Linked DNA regions of Rubrivirga marina. The protein of the gene in region 1 interacts with the protein of each later gene in a pairwise test. Links are inferred from orthologs where the notes say so. Each region holds a gene or a part of one and is shown on either strand. Other genes may lie near its edges.

Region 1 (3,165 bases):
CGTGCCAGGGAGATTGTGTATCTGCGTCGTGTAGAACAGCCGCTCCGGCTCGAACGGGCGCGGCCGGAACCGGCGGGGCGTCTCGCTGCGCCACAGGACGACGGCTCCGGCGCCGTGCCGCCGGTATCCCTCGTAGGCCGCCGCCGAGAGCTCGGCCCAGTGGCCGGCCAGGAAGTCGCGGTGGGCCTCGACACGCAACCGTGCCCGCCGCGAAGGCGGCGGCCGGGAGGTGATCGTGACGAGCCCGCGCGGCGTGGCGACGGAGACGGACGACTCGGGCGGCATGGGGACGGGGGAGAACGCCGCCCACGCGAGGCCGTACGTGCTGTTCCGACCGCTCTATCTTCTCCGGCCCCTCTCCATCCCCCCTTCTGGACATGGCCCGCTACGCCGACTTCGACGAGGTCCTCGCCTCCTACCCCGACCGCTTCAACAGCGCCAAGGCCCAGTCCATGGACGACCGGGTCTACATGAACCTGACCGGTGACAACGCCCGCGACGTCACGCTGTACGTCCACCACGGCGAGCTCGACATCCTCGACGGCGAGGTGCCGGAGGACCCGACGCTGAAGCTCACGGCCAAGACCGAGGACTGGGTCGCCATCGAGAACGGCGAGCTCAACCCGATGATGGCCATGATGCAGGGGAAGGTCAAGATGAAGGGCTCGGTCCCGTTCGCGACCAAGTTCATGGGCCTCTTCGGCTACGGCGGCTGAGGCCGGCCCCGCCCGCCTCGGGGCCGCGGCGGACCGCCCCGGCTATGGACACGTTCGTCACCGTCGAGCACGCCCGGCGCGCCGTCCTTGACGCGGCGCGGCCGATGCCGGAGGAAACCGTTGCCCTGCGCAGCGCCGTCGGGCGGACGCTGGCGGCACCGGTCGTCGCCCGAGGCGCTCAGCCGCCGTTCGACACCTCGGCCATGGACGGATTTGCCGTCCGCCGGGCGGACCTCGGCGATGGCACCGGGGAGCTCCCGGTCGCCGCGACGATCCACGCGGGCGAGGTGCCCTCCCCCCTGCCGCCCGGGACCGCCGTCGCCATCATGACCGGCGCCCCCGTTCCGGCCGGCGCCGACGCCGTGGTCCCGGTCGAGCGGGCGACGCGCACCGGCGACACGGTCCGGTTCCACGGGCTCCCCGAGGCCGCCGCCCACATCCGCCACGCGGGCGAGTGGCTCTCCAACGGCGCGCAGGTTCTCAGCGCGGGCTCCCTCGTGACGCCCGGAGTGCTCGGCCTGCTCGCCTCGGTCGGCGCCGCGACCGTCGAGGTCCGCCGCAAGCCGCGCGTCGCGGTGATCGCGACCGGCGACGAGTTGGTGGACGCGACGGGGACGCCCGGCCCCGGGCAGATCCGCGACTCCAACGGCCCCGGGCTGGCCGCGCAGGTCGAGGCCGCGGGCGGCGACGTCAGCGGCCCGCACTGGGGGCGCGACACGGCCGAGGACCTCGCCCGGGTCCTCGATGCCACCGCCGAGGCGGACGTTCTCGTGTTCGCCGGCGGCGTGTCGATGGGCGAGCGGGACCTCGTCCGTGAGGCTCTCGACGCGCGCGGCGCCGAGTGGGCGTTCTGGAAGGTCCGCCAGCGGCCCGGCAAGCCGCTCGCGTTCGGGACGCTCGACGGACGGCCCGTTGTCGGGCTGCCCGGCAACCCCGTGAGCGCGGCCGTGTGCTTCGAGGTCTACGTCCGGCCGCTCCTCCTGGCCGGCCTCGGGCGGCCGACGGATCGGGTCACGGAGCCGGCCACCCTCGACGCGCCGATCGCCACGCCGGCCGGGCTCCACACGTTCGCCCGCGTCGCCGTCCGGCGTGACCCCGACGGCCGCCTCTGCGCCTCCCCCGCCGGCGCCCAGGGCTCCCACGTCGCCCTCTCCCTCGCGTTCTCCGACGGCCTCGCCCACCTCCCCGCCGACTGGGACGACGCCCCGGCCGGCGCCGTCGTCGCCTTCGAGCGCTGGGCGTGGTGGTGACCTCGGCGTCCGGAGCCCGGGCGAACGGCGCTCCTGCGCGACACGACCTCTGAACCCTGAACTCCGAACACGCCATGCTCCTCCGCACCGTCCGCATGACGTTCGACCCGGCCGTCGTCGACGACTTCCTCGACCTGTTCTCCCGGGTCCGCCCGAAGATCGCGGGGGTGCCGGGGTGCCAGCACCTCGAGCTCTGGCGCGACGCCCGCTTCCCGAACGTCCTCACGACGTTCAGCCGCTGGGACGACGACGCGGCACTCCAGGCCTACCGCCAGTCGGACCTGTTCCGCAAGACGTGGGCCCTGACGGTCCCGTTCTTCGCGGCAGCGCCGGTCGCGCACAGCCAGTACGCAGTGGACTGACCTCCCCCGCCTCGACGCCGAGGCGGGCGGGGTCAGAGGGGGGTCAGATGACCGTCCCGTCCGGGATGATGGCGTTCTTGGGCAGTACGATCACCCCGTCGCGGATGTACCAGTCGTCGCCGTCGGCCTCTTGGACGCCCTCCGCGTTCGTGATCCGACAGTTGGCGCCGACCTGGACGTTCTTGTCGATGATGGCCCCCTCGACGACACTGTTCGGGCCGATGCCGGGCGCAGGAGGCGGGTTCAGGCCGGGCCGCCTCGACGGGTCCCGCCACGGGAGGTAGTCGGCGCCCAACATGACCGTCCGTCGGATCTCGGCGCCGGTCGAAATGAACGAACGGATGCCGATCACAGAGTGCTCGACGGTCGCGTCGGCGACCACGGAGGCCTCGCAGATCATCGAGTTGCGCACGTTCGAGCCCTGGACCTTGGCCGGCGGGAGCGTCCGCGCGTTCGTGTAGATCGGCGCGTCCTCGTCGTAGAGGTCGAACTCCGGCTCGGGCATGGCCAGCGCGAGGTTGGCGTCGTAGAACGACCGGACGGTCCCGATGTCGGACCAGTACCCGTCGAACGGGTAGCTCACCACGCGGCGCTCGCGGATCGCGGCCGGGATGATCTGGTGGCCGAAGTCGGCCTGCGAGGGGTCCGAGAGCAGGACCTCCCGGAGCACGTCCCGCTCGAACATGTAGATCCCCATCGAGGCGAGGTAGATCCGGCCCTGCTCGCGCATCTTGGCCGAGACCGGGCTGTCCAGCCCGTCGAGCTGGTCGCGCGCCGGCTTCTCGTGGAACTCCGTGATGACCCCGTCGGCGTCGGTCTTGAGGATGCCGAAGGCGG
Region 2 (3,112 bases), 1.8 Mb from region 1 along the record:
CTCGGCCTGCCGCTCGTGTTCGCCGTCCTGGTCCGGCTCTACCCGGTCGGCCGCGAGCCGATGGCGACGGGCGCGGCGTACGTCCGCAACGCCCTCCGCGACATGGGGCCGATGTCGAGGCCGGAGAAGACGGTCGCGTTCGTGTTCGGGCTCGTCGCGGCGCTGTGGATCGCCGGCCCGCTCGTGCGCGGCGTGCTCCCCAGCCTGAGCGACACGGCGATCGCGATGGGCGGCGCGCTCCTCCTCTTTCTGATCCCGGCCGACTGGCGGCGGATGGAGTTCGTGCTCGACTGGCGGAGCGCGGAGGCCCTCCCGTGGGGCGTGCTCATCCTGTTCGGCGGCGGGCTCTCCCTGGCCGCGGCGATCCAGGCGACGGGCCTCGCGGACTACATCGGCTCCCTCCTCGTCGGCCTCGGCGGCCTGCCGACGCTGGCGGTCGTGGCCGTCATCGCGCTCGTGATCCTCCTGCTGACGGAGATGACCAGCAACACGGCGACGGCGGCGGCCTTCTTGCCGGTCGTCGCGGCGCTCGCGCTCGCGCTCGGCGAGAGCCCGCTTCTGCTGGCCGTGCCGGCGGCGCTCGCGGCGTCGTGCGCGTTCGCGCTCCCGGTCGGCACACCGCCCAACGCCATCGTGTTCGGGAGCAACCTCGTGTCGCTCCCCGAGATGGCGCGGGCCGGCGTCTGGCTGAACCTCGCGTTCGTCGTCCTCGTGACGGCGGCGGCCTACCTCCTGCTCCCGCTCGTCTTCGGCGTCGTCTACGGCCAGGTTCCGGTCTGGGCCCAGTAGGCTCGTTGCGCTCGTGGGACTGGGGAAAGGGCAGAGGCGACGGTCTGCCACGCGTTAGGACAAACCACGCGGCGCCGTGACCTCCGACCTCCGACTTCATGAAGCTTCGCATCCAAGACGATTCGATCCGCCTTCGCCTGTCGCACGGCGACCTCCAGCGGCTCGCCGAGGCGGGCAGAGTCGAGGCCGAGACGCGCGTCGCGCCCGGGTCGTCGCTCGTCTACCGCGTCCAAACGGCCGACCGCGCCGACCTCGGTGCCGAGTTGGACGGGACCACGTTGACCGTCTTCGTACCGGAGCGTTGGATCGTGGGCTGGCCCGACGACGAGCGCGTGGGCTTCGAGGGCACGCAGGACGCAGGCGAGGGCCGACAGGTGGCGCTCCTCGTGGAGAAGGACTTCGACTGCCTCCACAAACGGCCCGACGAGACGGACCTCTTCCCGCACCCCAATGCCTGAGCCCTCTGAGGTCACCGGGCTAATCCTGGCGGGCGGCGCGTCCCGGCGGTTTGGGCGCGACAAGGCGCTCGTGGAGTTGGGCGGCCTCCCGTTCGTCGCCATCGTCCACGCCGCGCTCGCGCCGCACGTCGGGACGATGCTCCTCGCGACGGGGTCCGCGCCTCGCGACTACCCCGTGCCGGCAGAGGTCGTGCTCGACGCCGCGCCCGACGCCGGTCCGCTCGCGGGCCTCGTGGCCGGGCTGGAGGCCGCGGAGACGCCGTGGGTCCTGTCGGCCGCCGTCGATCTGCCCTACCTCACGCCGGCCGCGCTCCGCCCGCTCGTCACCGCCGAGGCGGGCCGGGCCGACGCGCTCGTCGCCGTCGACGCTCGCGGCCGCCGCCAGCCGACCCTGGCGCTCTGGCGCGTGGCGACGGCGGCGCCGGTCGCGCGGGCCTGCCTCACGGAGCGCCGGCTCGCGCTGCGGGACGTGCTGGCGCGGCTGGCAGTGCGGGAGGTCGCCGTCGAGGGAGGCGCGCTCCACAACGTCAACGCGCCGGGCGACCTGGGGTGACCCGCCTGGACGGACCGCGCCGACGACCGACCGCGGGCGCTCAGGGGAGGGAGACCAACCCCGGATACAGGGCGCCGTCCGGCGGGTCGAAGTCCAGCCCGAGCAGCGCCGCGACGATGGCGGCCGTGTCCTCCTGGCGCGAGACCGGGATCACGACCCCACTCCGAATCCCGGGCCCGACCGCGACGAGGCCGGTGTAGATCTCGTCGAACGTCGGGGCGTAGCCGTGCGTCCCGCCGCTCGCCGGCCGGATGGCCTCACCGCGCGCGGACCCCGAGAACGAGACGCCTGGGACCGGCGTGAGGGCGAAGGCGGCCTCCGGCGCGGTCCCCAGTCGGTCGAGCTCGTCCCGGTCCAGAACGGTGAACAGGCCGCGGACGCCCGGGGGCAGCGCGTCGAGAACCCGGAGGGCGGAGTCGGCCGCGGCCGCGTCGGACGGATCGCGCAGGTGGAGGAACGCCGACGCGCCCGTGACCATGAACGACGCCCGCCAGTCGGGCCCCCGGTCGCGGGTGTCCCCGGTGAGCCCCGCCTCCAGGAGCCACACGTTCGGGGCCAGCGTCGTGTGGATGTCGGAGAACCCGTGGTCGCCCGTGACGATGAAGGTCGTCTCCGCAGCGATGCCGGCCCGGTCGGCCGCCTCCGTCAGGCGCCCGATGGCGCGGTCCGCCGCCGCGACGGCCCGCCGGACGGTGGGGCCGTCGCGGCCCTCCACGTGCTCGAAGTGGTCGACGGCGCCGAGGTGGATGGTGGTGAGCGTCGGCCGGTACGTCTCGAGGAGGTACGCCCCGATCGTCCCGATCACGTCGTCGCGGCCGGGGTAGTCGCCCGACAGGGGCCCGGCCACGGACAGCGTGCCCGTCGCCCGCTCTTCGATCTCCTCCACGAGCCCGGCCGGCGTCGCGGCAGCGCGGACCGACACCAGAAAGTCGGCGCCCTCCTCGAGAGACCACACCTCGGGAAAGTTGTAGTCGATGGGGGCCCCCACGGAGACGGGCCACATGACGCTGGCCGTCGTGCCGCCCGCCGCCCGGACCGCGTCCCACAGCGTCGGCACCCGGATCGCGTCGGCCTCCCAGTACCACCGGCCCGTCTGCCCGTCGGGCTCGAACACCGTGTTGTAGAAGACGCCGTGCCGGGCCGGCAGCGCGCCCGTGATGATGGTCGTGTGGTTCGGGTAGGTGACCGAGGGGAACGCCGGCCGGACCGCGTGCGCCACGGCCCCGGCGCCCGCCAGCTGCTGGAGCACGGGGGCCGGCCACCCGGCGTCGAGGTAGAACTCGGGCCGCAGGCCGTCGATCGTGACGAGGAC

What was found.
Region 2: the proteins of BSZ37_RS10505 (region 1) and mobA interact in binary tests that used the Escherichia coli proteins (3 or more experiments, as listed by UniProt). The link is inferred for Rubrivirga marina from one-to-one orthologs.

What each region holds. Positions count from the first base shown.
Region 1 is NZ_MQWD01000001.1:2,562,240-2,565,404, reverse strand. The notes cover bases 9-2,863. They hold BSZ37_RS10505 (molybdopterin molybdotransferase MoeA), read left to right. Parts: upstream 9-760; coding sequence 761-1,966; downstream 1,967-2,863. Other genes in these bases: BSZ37_RS10495 (glucose-1-phosphate adenylyltransferase), read right to left, coding at 2,372-2,863; BSZ37_RS10500 (putative quinol monooxygenase), read left to right, coding at 2,041-2,328; BSZ37_RS10510 (SCP2 sterol-binding domain-containing protein), read left to right, coding at 378-716; BSZ37_RS10515 (hypothetical protein), read right to left, coding at 9-285. Outside these bases: more of BSZ37_RS10515, read right to left, coding at 1-8; more of BSZ37_RS10495, read right to left, coding at 2,864-3,165. UniProt on the Escherichia coli protein: Catalyzes the insertion of molybdate into adenylated molybdopterin with the concomitant release of AMP.
Region 2 is NZ_MQWD01000001.1:733,938-737,049, forward strand. What follows is about bases 218-3,019. They hold mobA (molybdenum cofactor guanylyltransferase), read left to right. Parts: upstream 218-1,239; coding sequence 1,240-1,800; downstream 1,801-3,019. Other genes in these bases: BSZ37_RS02895 (SLC13 family permease), read left to right, coding at 218-789; BSZ37_RS02900 (DUF7009 family protein), read left to right, coding at 888-1,247; BSZ37_RS02910 (alkaline phosphatase family protein), read right to left, coding at 1,841-3,019. In the rest of the region: more of BSZ37_RS02895, read left to right, coding at 1-217; more of BSZ37_RS02910, read right to left, coding at 3,020-3,112. UniProt on the Escherichia coli protein: Transfers a GMP moiety from GTP to Mo-molybdopterin (Mo-MPT) cofactor (Moco or molybdenum cofactor) to form Mo-molybdopterin guanine dinucleotide (Mo-MGD) cofactor.